Regions from separate parts of the Candidatus Accumulibacter sp. ACC012 genome, predicted to be linked through region 2. Evidence: riboswitches for the same ligand, from Rfam matches in the RefSeq annotation. Region 2 holds a riboswitch; the other holds the start of a gene.
The links. A riboswitch is a leader RNA that binds a small molecule or an ion and turns the genes downstream of it on or off. The one in region 2 is predicted to bind S-adenosylmethionine.
Positions count from the first base shown of each region.

Region 1 (6,822 bases), on a different contig from region 2:
TGACCGTACCCGTGTCGAGATTTGCATGCCGAAGTCGTTCCCGAGTGTGGCGAACGGCACGTCCGCCGGCGCCGCAGCCGTGCTGCGCCGAGTTACGACCGTCTGCCCTGTCGCCCTATCACGCCTGCCAGACCTTCCGAAAGCTGAGCGGCCTGCACAATGCATGGACCCTGGCCGCCGACCCGCGACGCGCGTCGTTGACGCCGCGAAATGCGCCGGCCGACTAGGCTCCACGCGCAGCGTTTCTCGCTGACCTCAGACGAAGGGACTTTTCGACCCCGGCGATCGCCAGCCGTTGATCGCGGCTCGTGGGGTTTCAGTCCGACGATTTGACCGGAGGCTTGCCGGACGCCGCATAACGCCTGGACGGCCTGCGAGCGGCTGCCAGCGGCGGTTTGTCGCAGCACATGCCCAACTCCCCCCATCAACCGAGCTCCAATGGTCAGATAGCCGCCAACACCCGAGACCTGGCGATGGATTCGTGGCTACTCAAGGGCGTGGAGCTGGAGACCGCCACGCAGCGAGACAAACGCCTCAAGGCGCAGGGCGTATTCGTAGCAAAAGACATTGATCCAATATTGGCAGGCAATGTGCTGCCCCGACCGACATCGGCCAGGAAGAGGGCGGAGCGCGCGGCGGGGTGGGGGCTTTTTCGGAGCGCGGAGATGATGAGGTACCAGCCACCGCGACCAGCCGGTGTCCGCGTGGCGACGGTCGAACATCGACGATGGCGAGGGCGAATGGCACTTCTTGTTGGCGCATTACCAGCGCTATTTCGAGGAATCGACAGGGCCGGCCGCTACAGCACAAACCTGCCTCGACCCGCCGTAGCGCCTCAGCCCGCGTGACAGCACACGAGGCGCTGCGCGTGCTGATCGGCGCACGCCCCGATAGCCGAGACCAGGACACGCTCTCTGTACGTGCCTCCAAGCCCTTGCTTTATTCATTGACCTGTTGTCCAGATGGCGCGCCTGGCGCGTCAGCTAGACAGCTGCGGAGAGGTAATCAGGGCTCGTATTTGGGGCAAGGGGCAGGTTCAGAAGTCAGTCCCCGCTCGCCGCTGCACCGCATCGGCTTGACTACCTTGGCGGCCAGCCGCGTCGCTCGAAGTCCTTCCCGGAGACGACTCCGTGAGAGACATGTGGGCAGTGCCCGGCGGCGAGGAATCGCTTAGATGCCCAGCCATGTTCTTGATGATGGCGGGCGAATGACATCGGAACAGTCTTCTGATAACGCACGGTGCTTTGGCGGAAAGCATCTGATTCAGAATGTCTGTCAAGCTCGACGACTCGCCCCCCTCAACAAGCGTCCAGCCCACGGAATCGCACACAATCCCCGGATGGGGTCGCCACACCCGCAGGAATGATCGCCATCGATATCCGGCGCATCTTTAGGGTCGCACGCTTGCCTGCTACAAGCGAAGTCTCGACGGAGGCCAGCGGGAGATTGATGTGGCCGGGTGGTCGTGCTAATGACGACATTTTTGCGGCGCGACGCCGGCCAACTGGCGCCTTAAATTGCGCCAGTCCGCGCCACGTCGTCGAAGCGGGGTTCGGCCTCAACTGACCCGATACGATGCCTGCTGCCCCTGAGCGCCATTGACCTATCGCGACAAGGACATGGACACTCTTCTTCAGAAAGCCGTCAGCGGTGCTCACGATGGTGTGATGAAGCTGCCGACGCCCTAGTCGCTGACGATGATCGGAGGCCTGGATGGTACGTGCTGAAACGGAAATTCTTAACAAACTGGGCCTGCACGCGCGTGCCTCGGCCAAGTTGACGCAGCTCGCCAGCAGTTTCGACAGCGAAGTGTGGATGGAAAAGGGGGCGCGCCGCATCAACGCCAAGAGCATCATGGGGGTGATGATGCTGGCTGCAGGCAAAGGTTCGACAGTGCTCGTCGAAACCACGGGCAGTGACGAACAGGCGGCCAGCGATGCCATTCTCGCGCTGGTCGCCGACCGGTTTGGTGAAACGGAGTGAAGCGGAGTGAATCGAGTACACCCCTTATGAGTTTTACCTTGCACGGGCTGCCGGTTTCCGGCGGCATCGCGATTGGGCGGGCGCATCTGATGTCGCACGCGACACTCGAGGTGTCGCACCTGGTTATCGCGCCTCGTCTGGTAGAAAAAGAGGTGGCGCGCTTCGAGGAGGCACTGCTCAGGGTTCACGAGGAGTTCGCCAGCCTGAAGGAGCGCATGCACAATTCGCCGGGCGAATTCGGCGCCTTCATCGACCTGCATACGATGATCCTCGCCGACCCGGAACTCGCCGACACTCCCAAGCAGTTGATTCGCGAGCGCCGCTGCAATGCTGAATGGGCGCTGGTGCAGCAGATGGAAGTGCTGGTCGGTCAGTTCGAGAGCTTTGAAGATCAGTATCTGCGCGAGCGCAGCTACGACGTGCGCCAGGTCGTCGAACGGGTGATCAAGGAACTCGTCGGCCAGCCGGGCCGGGTGGCGCTACGGACCAGCAAGGGGGTCAAGGAAGAAGATCTGATAATCGTTGCTCACGATCTCTCGCCGGCTGACGTCATCGCCTACAAGGATCATCATGTCGCCGCCTTCGTCACCGACGTCGGCGGCTCGACCTCGCATACCGCGATTCTCGCGCGCAGCCTGCGCATTCCGGCGGTGCTTGGCCTGCACAATGCCCGGCAACTGATTCACGACAAGGAAAACCTGATTGTCGACGGTACGCGCGGCGTGCTGATCGTCAACCCCGATGCGCGCATCCTCGACGAGTATCGCCTGCGAAAAAGTCAGATCGAGCTCGAACGCACCAAGCTCAGGCGTCTCAAGACGGCCAAGTCGTCGACGCTCGATGGCGTCGATATTGCGCTGCACGCCAATATCGAACTGCCGGGCGACGTCGCCAACGCGCTCGACGGCGGCGCCGAAGGCATTGGTCTGTTTCGCACCGAATTCCTTTTTCTCGATCGCGGCGACATGCCGACCGAAGACGAGCAGTTCGAAGCGTACCGAACGGTGGTCAAGGGAATGGGCGGGCGTCCGGTCACCATCCGTACTTTCGATCTCGGTTACGACAAGGACCTGCATCCGGGGAAAGTGGTCGGCGATCGCATGCAAAGCAATCCGGCGCTTGGCTTGCGCGCGATCCGCTTGTCGCTGGCCGAATCGAAAATGTTCCAGACGCAGTTGCGCGCCATCCTGCGCGCATCGCAGTTCGGCAAGATCAAGTTGCTGATTCCGATGCTTTCGCAAGCGCACGAAATCGACCAGACACTGGCGGCGATCGAGCGCGCGAAGGCGACCCTGCGCAGCGAGAACTGCCCCTTCAACGAGGAGATCGAAGTCGGGGCGATGATCGAGATCCCGGCGGCGGCGCTGGCCGTCGGACTCTTTCTGCGCCGCCTGCATTTCCTGTCGATCGGGACCAATGACCTGATCCAGTACACCTTGGCCATCGATCGCAGCGACGAGCAGGTGGCACACCTTTACGATCCACTGCATCCGGCCGTCCTGATGCTCCTGGCGCACACCATCGCCAGTGCCGAAAAGGTGCATATCCCGGTTTCGATCTGTGGCGAGCTGGCCGGCGACCCCCTGCTGACGCGCCTGCTGCTGGGCATGGGACTGCGCCAGTTCTCGATGCATCCAGCGCAGATCCTGTCGGTCAAGCAATGCATCATGCAGAGCAACTGTGCGGAGCTGGCGCCCATCGTTCGCCGCCTGTTGCGCCACGAGGAGCCCGGGAAAATTCGCGAGCAACTGGAGAAACTCAACGCCTGAATTGACTTTTTCCCAGGCTGCAGGTAACTTTCGCGGCCTTGGCGCCGATTTGAACGATCAGCTTGCGGGCGCCTTATAAATACGGCTAAAGCGCGGCACGCCCAGTCCGCCTTGCTAGCTGACTGGGTTTTTTTTCTCCTGCCTCGGGTACACCTACGATCGCGATGTCACCAGAGAACTCTGTCGGACTCGTTACGCCGCAGCGCGTGCGCTTCGATACCCCGCTGACACTGAAGAGCGGCGCCGTGCTACCCGGTTTCGAGCTGGCCTACGAGACCTATGGCACGCTCAACGCCGAACATTCCAACGCCGTGCTGGTCTGCCATGCGCTGGCTGGCAGCCATCACGTCGCCGGCTTCTATGCTGACGATCCCGAGAACATCGGTTGGTGGGACAACCTGGTCGGGCCCGGCAAGCCGCTTGATACCCACAAGTTCTTCGTCATCGGGGTCAACAACCTGGGCGGTTGCTACGGTTCGACCGGCCCGCTGTCGATCAGGCCCGAGACCGGCAAGCGCTACGGCGCTGATTTCCCCCTGATCACCGTCGAGGACTGGGTGGCAGCGCAGGCCAGACTGGCCGACCATCTCGGCATCGACACGTGGGCGGCAGTGCTCGGCGGCAGCCTCGGTGGCATGCAGGCGCTCGAATGGTCTTTGCAGTTCCCCGATCGCATTCGCCACGCGATGGTCATTGCTTCGGCGCCCAAGCTGTCGGCACAGAATATCGCCTTCAACGAGGTGGCACGGCAGGCCATCATTTCCGATCCGGACTTTCATGGCGGCTACTACGCCGAGCACGGCGTCCTGCCGACGCGCGGCTTGCGGCTGGCGCGCATGGTCGGCCATATCACCTATCTTTCGGATAGCCAGATGGCCGAGAAATTCGGCCGGCAATTGCGTCATGGCGAGCACAAGTTCAGCTACGACGTGGACTTCGAAATCGAGTCCTACCTGCGCTACCAGGGCAATAAATTCGCCGCTTTCTTCGACGCCAACACCTATCTGATGATGACCAAGGCGCTCGACTACTTCGACCCCGCTTACGCCTATGCCGGCCATCTGCCGAGTGCTCTGGCACGCGCCAAGGCGAGGTTCTTCGTCGCCAGTTTTTCGACCGACTGGCGTTTTGCGCCGGCGCGTTCGCGGGAAATCGTTTTTGCGCTGCTGGATAATCGCCTGCGCGTCGTGTACGCGGAGATCGACTGCGACGCCGGTCACGATTCCTTCCTGCTCGACGATCAGCACTACCATGCCCTGCTGCGCGCCTATTTGGGAAACATCGCCGTATGACCGAGCACGAGAGGAGAGTCAAGGCCGAGCAACGCGAGCGCTTCGACTTCGCGGTGATCGCCAGCTGGTTGCAACCCGGCGAGCACGTTCTCGACCTCGGTTGCGGCGACGGCAGGCTGCTGCGTTATCTCGACGAGACTCGTGATGTGACCGGCTATGGCGTCGAAATCGACCCGGAAAGCGTTCTCGCCTGCATTCGCAACGGCGTCGATGTGATCCAGATGAATATCGAATCGGGGCTGCTCGGTTTCGAAGATCATTCCTTCGATCGGGCCATCATTTCACAGGCCTTGCAGACGATGCACACCACCGAGCGCATTCTCACCGAGATGCTGCGCGTCGCCGCCGAAGCGGTGGTCAGTTTCCCCAACTTCGCCTATCGCAGCAACCGCGCGGCAATTGCCGCCGGGCACATGCCGGTGTCCGAGGATCTGCCCTACGACTGGTTCGATACACCGAACGTGCGCTTTTTCACGATCGTCGATTTCGAAGACCTGTGTGGCCGGCTCGGCATCGAGATTCGCGAGCGTCTGGCTTTCGACGAGGCTGGCCGGGAGGTGGCCGACGACTCGAACCTCAATGGCAGCCTGGCTTTCTATCGGCTCGGACGCAGATCTTGACGCCTGACTGGCTGCGCCTGCTGCTGACGCGGCGGATGCTGATCTGTGTGTTCACCGGTTTCAGTTCGGGCCTGCCGCTCTACCTCCTGCTGAATCTGCTGCCGGCCTGGCTGCGCAGCGACGGTGTCGACCTCAAGGTCATCGGTTTCTTCGCGCTGATCCAGTTTCCCTACACCTGGAAATTTCTCTGGGCACCGTTGCTCGATCGCTATCGCCTGCCACTCGGCCGCCGGCGCGGCTGGACGCTGCTCTCGCAGATCGGTCTGCTGCTGGCGATCGGTCTGCTCGGCGGCTTTTCCCCGGCGATCGATCTGACACCCGTGATCTGGCTGTCGGTGGCCTTGGCCTTTCTTTCGGCGACACAGGATGTCGCCCTGGATGCCTTTCGCCGCGAGATTCTCCGCGACGACGAACTCGGCTTGGGCAATGCCGTGCATGTCAATGCCTACCGGATCGCCGGACTGGTGCCGGGATCGCTGTCGCTGATTCTTGCCGACCTGATTCCCTGGGCGCAGGTGTTCTGGATCACCGCCGCTTTCATGGTGCCGGGGATGGTGATGGTGCTGCTGGTCGCCGAACCGCTGGCGGTAGCGGCGCCAAAGACCCTGCGCGCGGCGGTCGTCGAGCCTTTTCACGAGTTCATTGGCCGCAAGGGCTGGCAGGGGGCGATGCTGGTCCTCGGTTTCATTTTTCTCTACAAGCTTGGCGATTCGCTGGCCACCAGCCTGTCGACGCCGTTCTACCTCGACCTCGGCTACAGCATGACCGACATCGGCGTGATCGCCAAACATGCTGGCCTCTGGCCGGCGGTATTCGGCGGTCTGCTCGGCGGTCTGTGGATGGTCCGCCTGGGCATCAATCGCGCCCTGTGGTTGTTCGGCGTGGTGCAGATGGCGACCATTCTCGGTTTCGCCTGGTTGGCATGGCGCGGCGCGCAGCCGAGCATAGAAGGCATCGATCGGCTGGCTCTGGCGAGCGTCATTGCTGCCGAGTATCTGGGCGTCGGTCTGGGCACGGCGGCGTTCACGGCGTTCATCGCGCGCGCCACCAATCCGGCGTTCACAGCCACCCAGTTTGCCTTGTTTACCAGCCTGGCGGCCGTTCCGCGGACCTTCATCAACGCCACCGCGGGTGCGCTGGTCGAGTCGCTGGGCTGGG
Region 1 is NZ_CAJQUC010000007.1:202,018-208,839, reverse strand. Features, by position in the region: gene QZ648_RS09660 (HPr family phosphocarrier protein) at 1,714-1,983, shown strand; gene ptsP (phosphoenolpyruvate--protein phosphotransferase) at 2,010-3,752, shown strand; SAM riboswitch at 3,784-3,858, shown strand; gene QZ648_RS09650 (homoserine O-acetyltransferase) at 3,917-5,044, shown strand; gene metW (methionine biosynthesis protein MetW) at 5,041-5,664, shown strand; gene QZ648_RS09640 (AmpG family muropeptide MFS transporter) at 5,700-6,822, shown strand, end outside.
Region 1: it holds a riboswitch for S-adenosylmethionine, as region 2 does, so the genes downstream of both, QZ648_RS09650 (homoserine O-acetyltransferase) here and QZ648_RS13730 (homoserine O-acetyltransferase) in region 2, are expected to answer to the same signal.

Region 2 (6,822 bases):
CCCATTGCGGCTGCAAAGCGACGACCAGTGCCTGCAGATGCTCGTCGCAAGCCGAACGCACGGCCGTCGCCTCGTCGGCGGGCAGCTTGTCCGGGGTGAGATTGCGGCCGCGCTCAAAGAAAGCCAGCGGGCAATAGTTGGCGACGAAGTGTTCGGCGAAAAAGCGCTCGGCGCTACCGAAGCGCTCGCGGAACAGTCCCCACAGGCGTCGCCCGCTGACCTCGGAACGTGTGCAGGCGAAGCCTTCGATCGGCCGCCAGGGATTCTCCAGCGCCGGTGCTTGCACTTCGGCGACAATCCCCAGCCAGTCGCGCACCGCCGCAATCTCGCCGAAAGGCACGCCACACTGCACCATCCCGAAAGGTCCGGGATTCATGCCCAGGAACACTACCCGCCGGTGGCCAGCCGCGTAGCGACGCAGGTACATCTCGTGCGCTGCCCAGGCATAGGTCAGCGGATCATAGGTGTGACTGACCGGCGGCGCGAAGCGCAGCACGGCCAGTCTTGCCGACAACTGCCGGGCAGCAGCAATCAGGGTCTCGGCGACGCTGGTGTCTCGTTCCATGGGGCGACCTTCAACAACAGCAGCATGCCCGGCAAGGCCAGCCCGAAGCACAGAAAGAAAAAACTGACCCAGCCCAGCGACTCGACCAGCGCACCCGCGGTGGCGTTGATGAAGGTCCGCGGAACGGCCGCCAGGCTGGTAAACAAGGCAAACTGGGTGGCTGTGAACGCCGGATTGGTGGCGCGCGCGATGAACGCCGTGAACGCCGCCGTGCCCAGACCGACGCCCAGATACTCGGCAGCAATGACGCTCGCCAGAGCCAGCCGATCGATGCCTTCTATGCTCGGCTGCGCGCCGCGCCATGCCAACCAGGCGAAACCGAGAATGGTCGCCATCTGCACCACGCCGAACAACCACAGGGCGCGATTGATGCCCAGGCGGACCATCCACAGACCGCCGAGCAGACCGCCGAATACCGCCGGCCAGAGGCCAGCATGTTTGGCGATCACGCCGATGTCGGTCATGCTGTAGCCGAGGTCGAGGTAGAACGGCGTCGACAGGCTGGTGGCCAGCGAATCGCCAAGCTTGTAGAGAAAAATGAAACCGAGGACCAGCATCGCCCCCTGCCAGCCCTTGCGGCCAATGAACTCGTGAAAAGGCTCGACGACCGCCGCGCGCAGGGTCTTTGGCGCCGCTACCGCCAGCGGTTCGGCGACCAGCAGCACCATCACCATCCCCGGCACCATGAAAGCGGCGGTGATCCAGAACACCTGCGCCCAGGGAATCAGGTCGGCAAGAATCAGCGACAGCGATCCCGGCACCAGTCCGGCGATCCGGTAGGCATTGACATGCACGGCATTGCCCAAGCCGAGTTCGTCGTCGCGGAGAATCTCGCGGCGAAAGGCATCCAGGGCGACATCCTGTGTCGCCGAAAGAAAGGCCAAGGCCACCGACAGCCAGATCACGGGTGTCAGATCGATCGCCGGGGAAAAGCCGCCGAGCAGACCGATCGCCAGCAGCAGACCGATCTGCGAGAGCAGCGTCCAGCCGCGCCGGCGGCCGAGTGGCAGGCGATAGCGATCGAGCAACGGTGCCCAGAGAAATTTCCAGGTGTAGGGAAACTGGATCAGCGCGAAGAAACCGATGACCTTGAGGTCGACACCGTCGCTGCGCAGCCAGGCCGGCAGCAGATTCAGCAGGAGGTAGAGCGGCAGGCCCGAACTGAAACCGGTGAACACACAGATCAGCATCCGCCGCGTCAGCAGCAGGCGCAGCCAGTCAGGCGTCAAGATCTGCGTCCGAGCCGATAGAAAGCCAGGCTGCCATTGAGGTTCGAGTCGTCGGCCACCTCCCGGCCAGCCTCGTCGAAAGCCAGACGCTCGCGAATCTCGATGCCGAGCCGGCCACACAGGTCTTCGAAATCGACGATCGTGAAAAAGCGCACGTTCGGTGTATCGAACCAGTCGTAGGGCAGATCCTCGGACACCGGCATGTGCCCGGCGGCAATTGCCGCGCGGTTGCTGCGATAGGCGAAGTTGGGGAAACTGACCACCGCTTCGGCGGCGACGCGCAGCATCTCGGTGAGAATGCGCTCGGTGGTGTGCATCGTCTGCAAGGCCTGTGAAATGATGGCCCGATCGAAGGAATGATCTTCGAAACCGAGCAGCCCCGATTCGATATTCATCTGGATCACATCGACGCCGTTGCGAATGCAGGCGAGAACGCTTTCCGGGTCGATTTCGACGCCATAGCCGGTCACATCACGAGTCTCGTCGAGATAACGCAGCAGCCTGCCGTCGCCGCAACCGAGGTCGAGAACGTGCTCGCCGGGTTGCAACCAGCTGGCGATCACCGCGAAGTCGAAGCGCTCGCGTTGCTCGGCCTTGACTCTCCTCTCGTGCTCGGTCATACGGCGATGTTTCCCAAATAGGCGCGCAGCAGGGCATGGTAGTGCTGATCGTCGAGCAGGAAGGAATCGTGACCGGCGTCGCAGTCGATCTCCGCGTACACGACGCGCAGGCGATTATCCAGCAGCGCAAAAACGATTTCCCGCGAACGCGCCGGCGCAAAACGCCAGTCGGTCGAAAAACTGGCGACGAAGAACCTCGCCTTGGCGCGTGCCAGAGCACTCGGCAGATGGCCGGCATAGGCGTAAGCGGGGTCGAAGTAGTCGAGCGCCTTGGTCATCATCAGATAGGTGTTGGCGTCGAAGAAAGCGGCGAATTTATTGCCCTGGTAGCGCAGGTAGGACTCGATTTCGAAGTCCACGTCGTAGCTGAACTTGTGCTCGCCATGACGCAATTGCCGGCCGAATTTCTCGGCCATCTGGCTATCCGAAAGATAGGTGATATGGCCGACCATGCGCGCCAGCCGCAAGCCGCGCGTCGGCAGGACGCCGTGCTCGGCGTAGTAGCCGCCATGAAAGTCCGGATCGGAAATGATGGCCTGCCGTGCCACCTCGTTGAAGGCGATATTCTGTGCCGACAGCTTGGGCGCCGAAGCAATGACCATCGCGTGGCGAATGCGATCGGGGAACTGCAAAGACCATTCGAGCGCCTGCATGCCACCGAGGCTGCCGCCGAGCACTGCCGCCCACGTGTCGATGCCGAGATGGTCGGCCAGTCTGGCCTGCGCTGCCACCCAGTCCTCGACGGTGATCAGGGGGAAATCAGCGCCGTAGCGCTTGCCGGTCTCGGGCCTGATCGACAGCGGGCCGGTCGAACCGTAGCAACCGCCCAGGTTGTTGACCCCGATGACGAAGAACTTGTGGGTATCAAGCGGCTTGCCGGGCCCGACCAGGTTGTCCCACCAACCGATGTTCTCGGGATCGTCAGCATAGAAGCCGGCGACGTGATGGCTGCCAGCCAGCGCATGGCAGACCAGCACGGCGTTGGAATGTTCGGCGTTGAGCGTGCCATAGGTCTCGTAGGCCAGCTCGAAACCGGGTAGCACGGCGCCGCTCTTCAGTGTCAGCGGGGTATCGAAGCGCACGCGCTGCGGCGTAACGAGTCCGACAGAGTTCTCTGGTGACATCGCGATCGTAGGTGTACCCGAGGCAGGAGAAAAAAAACCCAGTCAGCTAGCAAGGCGGACTGGGCGTGCCGCGCTTTAGCCGTATTTATAAGGCGCCCGCAAGCTGATCGTTCAAATCGGCGCCAAGGCCGCGAAAGTTACCTGCAGCCTGGGAAAAAGTCAATTCAGGCGTTGAGTTTCTCCAGTTGCTCGCGAATTTTCCCGGGCTCCTCGTGGCGCAACAGGCGGCGAACGATGGGCGCCAGCTCCGCACAGTTGCTCTGCATGATGCATTGCTTGACCGACAGGATCTGCGCTGGATGCATCGAGAACTGGCGCAGTCCCATGCCCAGCAGCAGGCGCGTCAGCAGGGGGTCGCCGGCCAGCTCGCCACAGATCGAAACCGGGATATGCACCTTTTCGGCACTGGCGATGGTGTGCGCCAGGAGCATCAGGACGGCCGGATGCAGTGGATCGTAAAGGTGTGCCACCTGCTCGTCGCTGCGATCGATGGCCAAGGTGTACTGGATCAGGTCATTGGTCCCGATCGACAGGAAATGCAGGCGGCGCAGAAAGAGTCCGACGGCCAGCGCCGCCGCCGGGATCTCGATCATCGCCCCGACTTCGATCTCCTCGTTGAAGGGGCAGTTCTCGCTGCGCAGGGTCGCCTTCGCGCGCTCGATCGCCGCCAGTGTCTGGTCGATTTCGTGCGCTTGCGAAAGCATCGGAATCAGCAACTTGATCTTGCCGAACTGCGATGCGCGCAGGATGGCGCGCAACTGCGTCTGGAACATTTTCGATTCGGCCAGCGACAAGCGGATCGCGCGCAAGCCAAGCGCCGGATTGCTTTGCATGCGATCGCCGACCACTTTCCCCGGATGCAGGTCCTTGTCGTAACCGAGATCGAAAGTACGGATGGTGACCGGACGCCCGCCCATTCCCTTGACCACCGTTCGGTACGCTTCGAACTGCTCGTCTTCGGTCGGCATGTCGCCGCGATCGAGAAAAAGGAATTCGGTGCGAAACAGACCAATGCCTTCGGCGCCGCCGTCGAGCGCGTTGGCGACGTCGCCCGGCAGTTCGATATTGGCGTGCAGCGCAATATCGACGCCATCGAGCGTCGACGACTTGGCCGTCTTGAGACGCCTGAGCTTGGTGCGTTCGAGCTCGATCTGACTTTTTCGCAGGCGATACTCGTCGAGGATGCGCGCATCGGGGTTGACGATCAGCACGCCGCGCGTACCGTCGACAATCAGGTTTTCCTTGTCGTGAATCAGTTGCCGGGCATTGTGCAGGCCAAGCACCGCCGGAATGCGCAGGCTGCGCGCGAGAATCGCGGTATGCGAGGTCGAGCCGCCGACGTCGGTGACGAAGGCGGCGACATGATGATCCTTGTAGGCGATGACGTCAGCCGGCGAGAGATCGTGAGCAACGATTATCAGATCTTCTTCCTTGACCCCCTTGCTGGTCCGTAGCGCCACCCGGCCCGGCTGGCCGACGAGTTCCTTGATCACCCGTTCGACGACCTGGCGCACGTCGTAGCTGCGCTCGCGCAGATACTGATCTTCAAAGCTCTCGAACTGACCGACCAGCACTTCCATCTGCTGCACCAGCGCCCATTCAGCATTGCAGCGGCGCTCGCGAATCAACTGCTTGGGAGTGTCGGCGAGTTCCGGGTCGGCGAGGATCATCGTATGCAGGTCGATGAAGGCGCCGAATTCGCCCGGCGAATTGTGCATGCGCTCCTTCAGGCTGGCGAACTCCTCGTGAACCCTGAGCAGTGCCTCCTCGAAGCGCGCCACCTCTTTTTCTACCAGACGAGGCGCGATAACCAGGTGCGACACCTCGAGTGTCGCGTGCGACATCAGATGCGCCCGCCCAATCGCGATGCCGCCGGAAACCGGCAGCCCGTGCAAGGTAAAACTCATAAGGGGTGTACTCGATTCACTCCGCTTCACTCCGTTTCACCAAACCGGTCGGCGACCAGCGCGAGAATGGCATCGCTGGCCGCCTGTTCGTCACTGCCCGTGGTTTCGACGAGCACTGTCGAACCTTTGCCTGCAGCCAGCATCATCACCCCCATGATGCTCTTGGCGTTGATGCGGCGCGCCCCCTTTTCCATCCACACTTCGCTGTCGAAACTGCTGGCGAGCTGCGTCAACTTGGCCGAGGCACGCGCGTGCAGGCCCAGTTTGTTAAGAATTTCCGTTTCAGCACGTACCATCCAGGCCTCCGATCATCGTCAGCGACTAGGGCGTCGGCAGCTTCATCACACCATCGTGAGCACCGCTGACGGCTTTCTGAAGAAGAGTGTCCATGTCCTTGTCGCGATAGGTCAATGCGCGCAGCAGCATCGGCAGGTTGAGGCCGGAAACCCCTTCGACGTGGCCGGACTGGAGCAATTTGAGCGCCAGGTTGGCCGGCGTCGCGCCAAAAATGTCGGTCATCACCACCACCCCCTGGCCTCCGTCGACTTCCTTGAGCAGCAAGCGCGCCCGCGGCAGGATATCGAGCGGATCATCCTGCGGTGCGACACCGAGTTGTGCGATCAGTGGCGGACGCTTGTTGAGGACGTGACAGACATTCTGAATCAGGCTTTCGCCAAAGCAGCCGTGCGTTATCAGAAGAATGCCGATCATTTCGCCCCCTCATCAAAACAGGCTGCCATTCTAAGCGATTCCGCGCCGCCGGGCACTGCCCACAGTCGCCACGGAGCGCTCAGGGAAGGACTTCGAGCGACGGCGGCTGGCCGCCAAGGTAGTCAAGCCGAGCGTGCAGCGCCCGACTGACCTGAACCTGGCCTTGCGCATCGACCCTGAGAACCTGCTCCAGCTGCAGCTGACGCGCCAGGCGCGGCCAGTCGGCACCGGCAATGAACAAGGGCTTGGAGGCGACGTCAGAGAGCGTTCCGGCATCGGGGCGTGCGCCGATCAGCACGCTCAGCGCCTGCGTGTGCTGCACCGGCTGAGCGCTACGCGGGTCGAGCAGGTGGCTGTAGCGCCGGCCGTCGATCTCGAAATAGCGCTGGTAATCGCCAGAAGTGCCAATCGCCTCGCCATCGTCGAGTTCGACCGTCGCCAGCGGACCCGGCTGGCGCGGGTGCTGGATACCCACCCGCCAGCGCTCGCCATTCTTGCTGCCGAGCGCCAGCACATTGCCGCCAATATTGATCAATGCATTGTGCACGCCCTGCGCCTTGAGGATGCTCGCTGCGCGGTCCAGCGCCACGCCCTTGAGGTAGCCACCGAAATCAAGCGCCAGCCGGGTGTTGCGGCTACTGACCTGGAGCTCGTCGAGTTGCAGGT
Region 2 is NZ_CAJQUC010000012.1:114,710-121,531, reverse strand. Features, by position in the region: gene QZ648_RS13745 (uracil-DNA glycosylase family protein) at 1-565, opposite strand, end outside; gene QZ648_RS13740 (AmpG family muropeptide MFS transporter) at 532-1,755, opposite strand; gene metW (methionine biosynthesis protein MetW) at 1,791-2,414, opposite strand; gene QZ648_RS13730 (homoserine O-acetyltransferase) at 2,411-3,538, opposite strand; SAM riboswitch at 3,597-3,671, opposite strand; gene ptsP (phosphoenolpyruvate--protein phosphotransferase) at 3,703-5,445, opposite strand; gene QZ648_RS13720 (HPr family phosphocarrier protein) at 5,472-5,741, opposite strand; gene QZ648_RS13715 (PTS fructose transporter subunit IIA) at 5,767-6,156, opposite strand; gene QZ648_RS13710 (FAD:protein FMN transferase) at 6,236-6,822, opposite strand, start outside.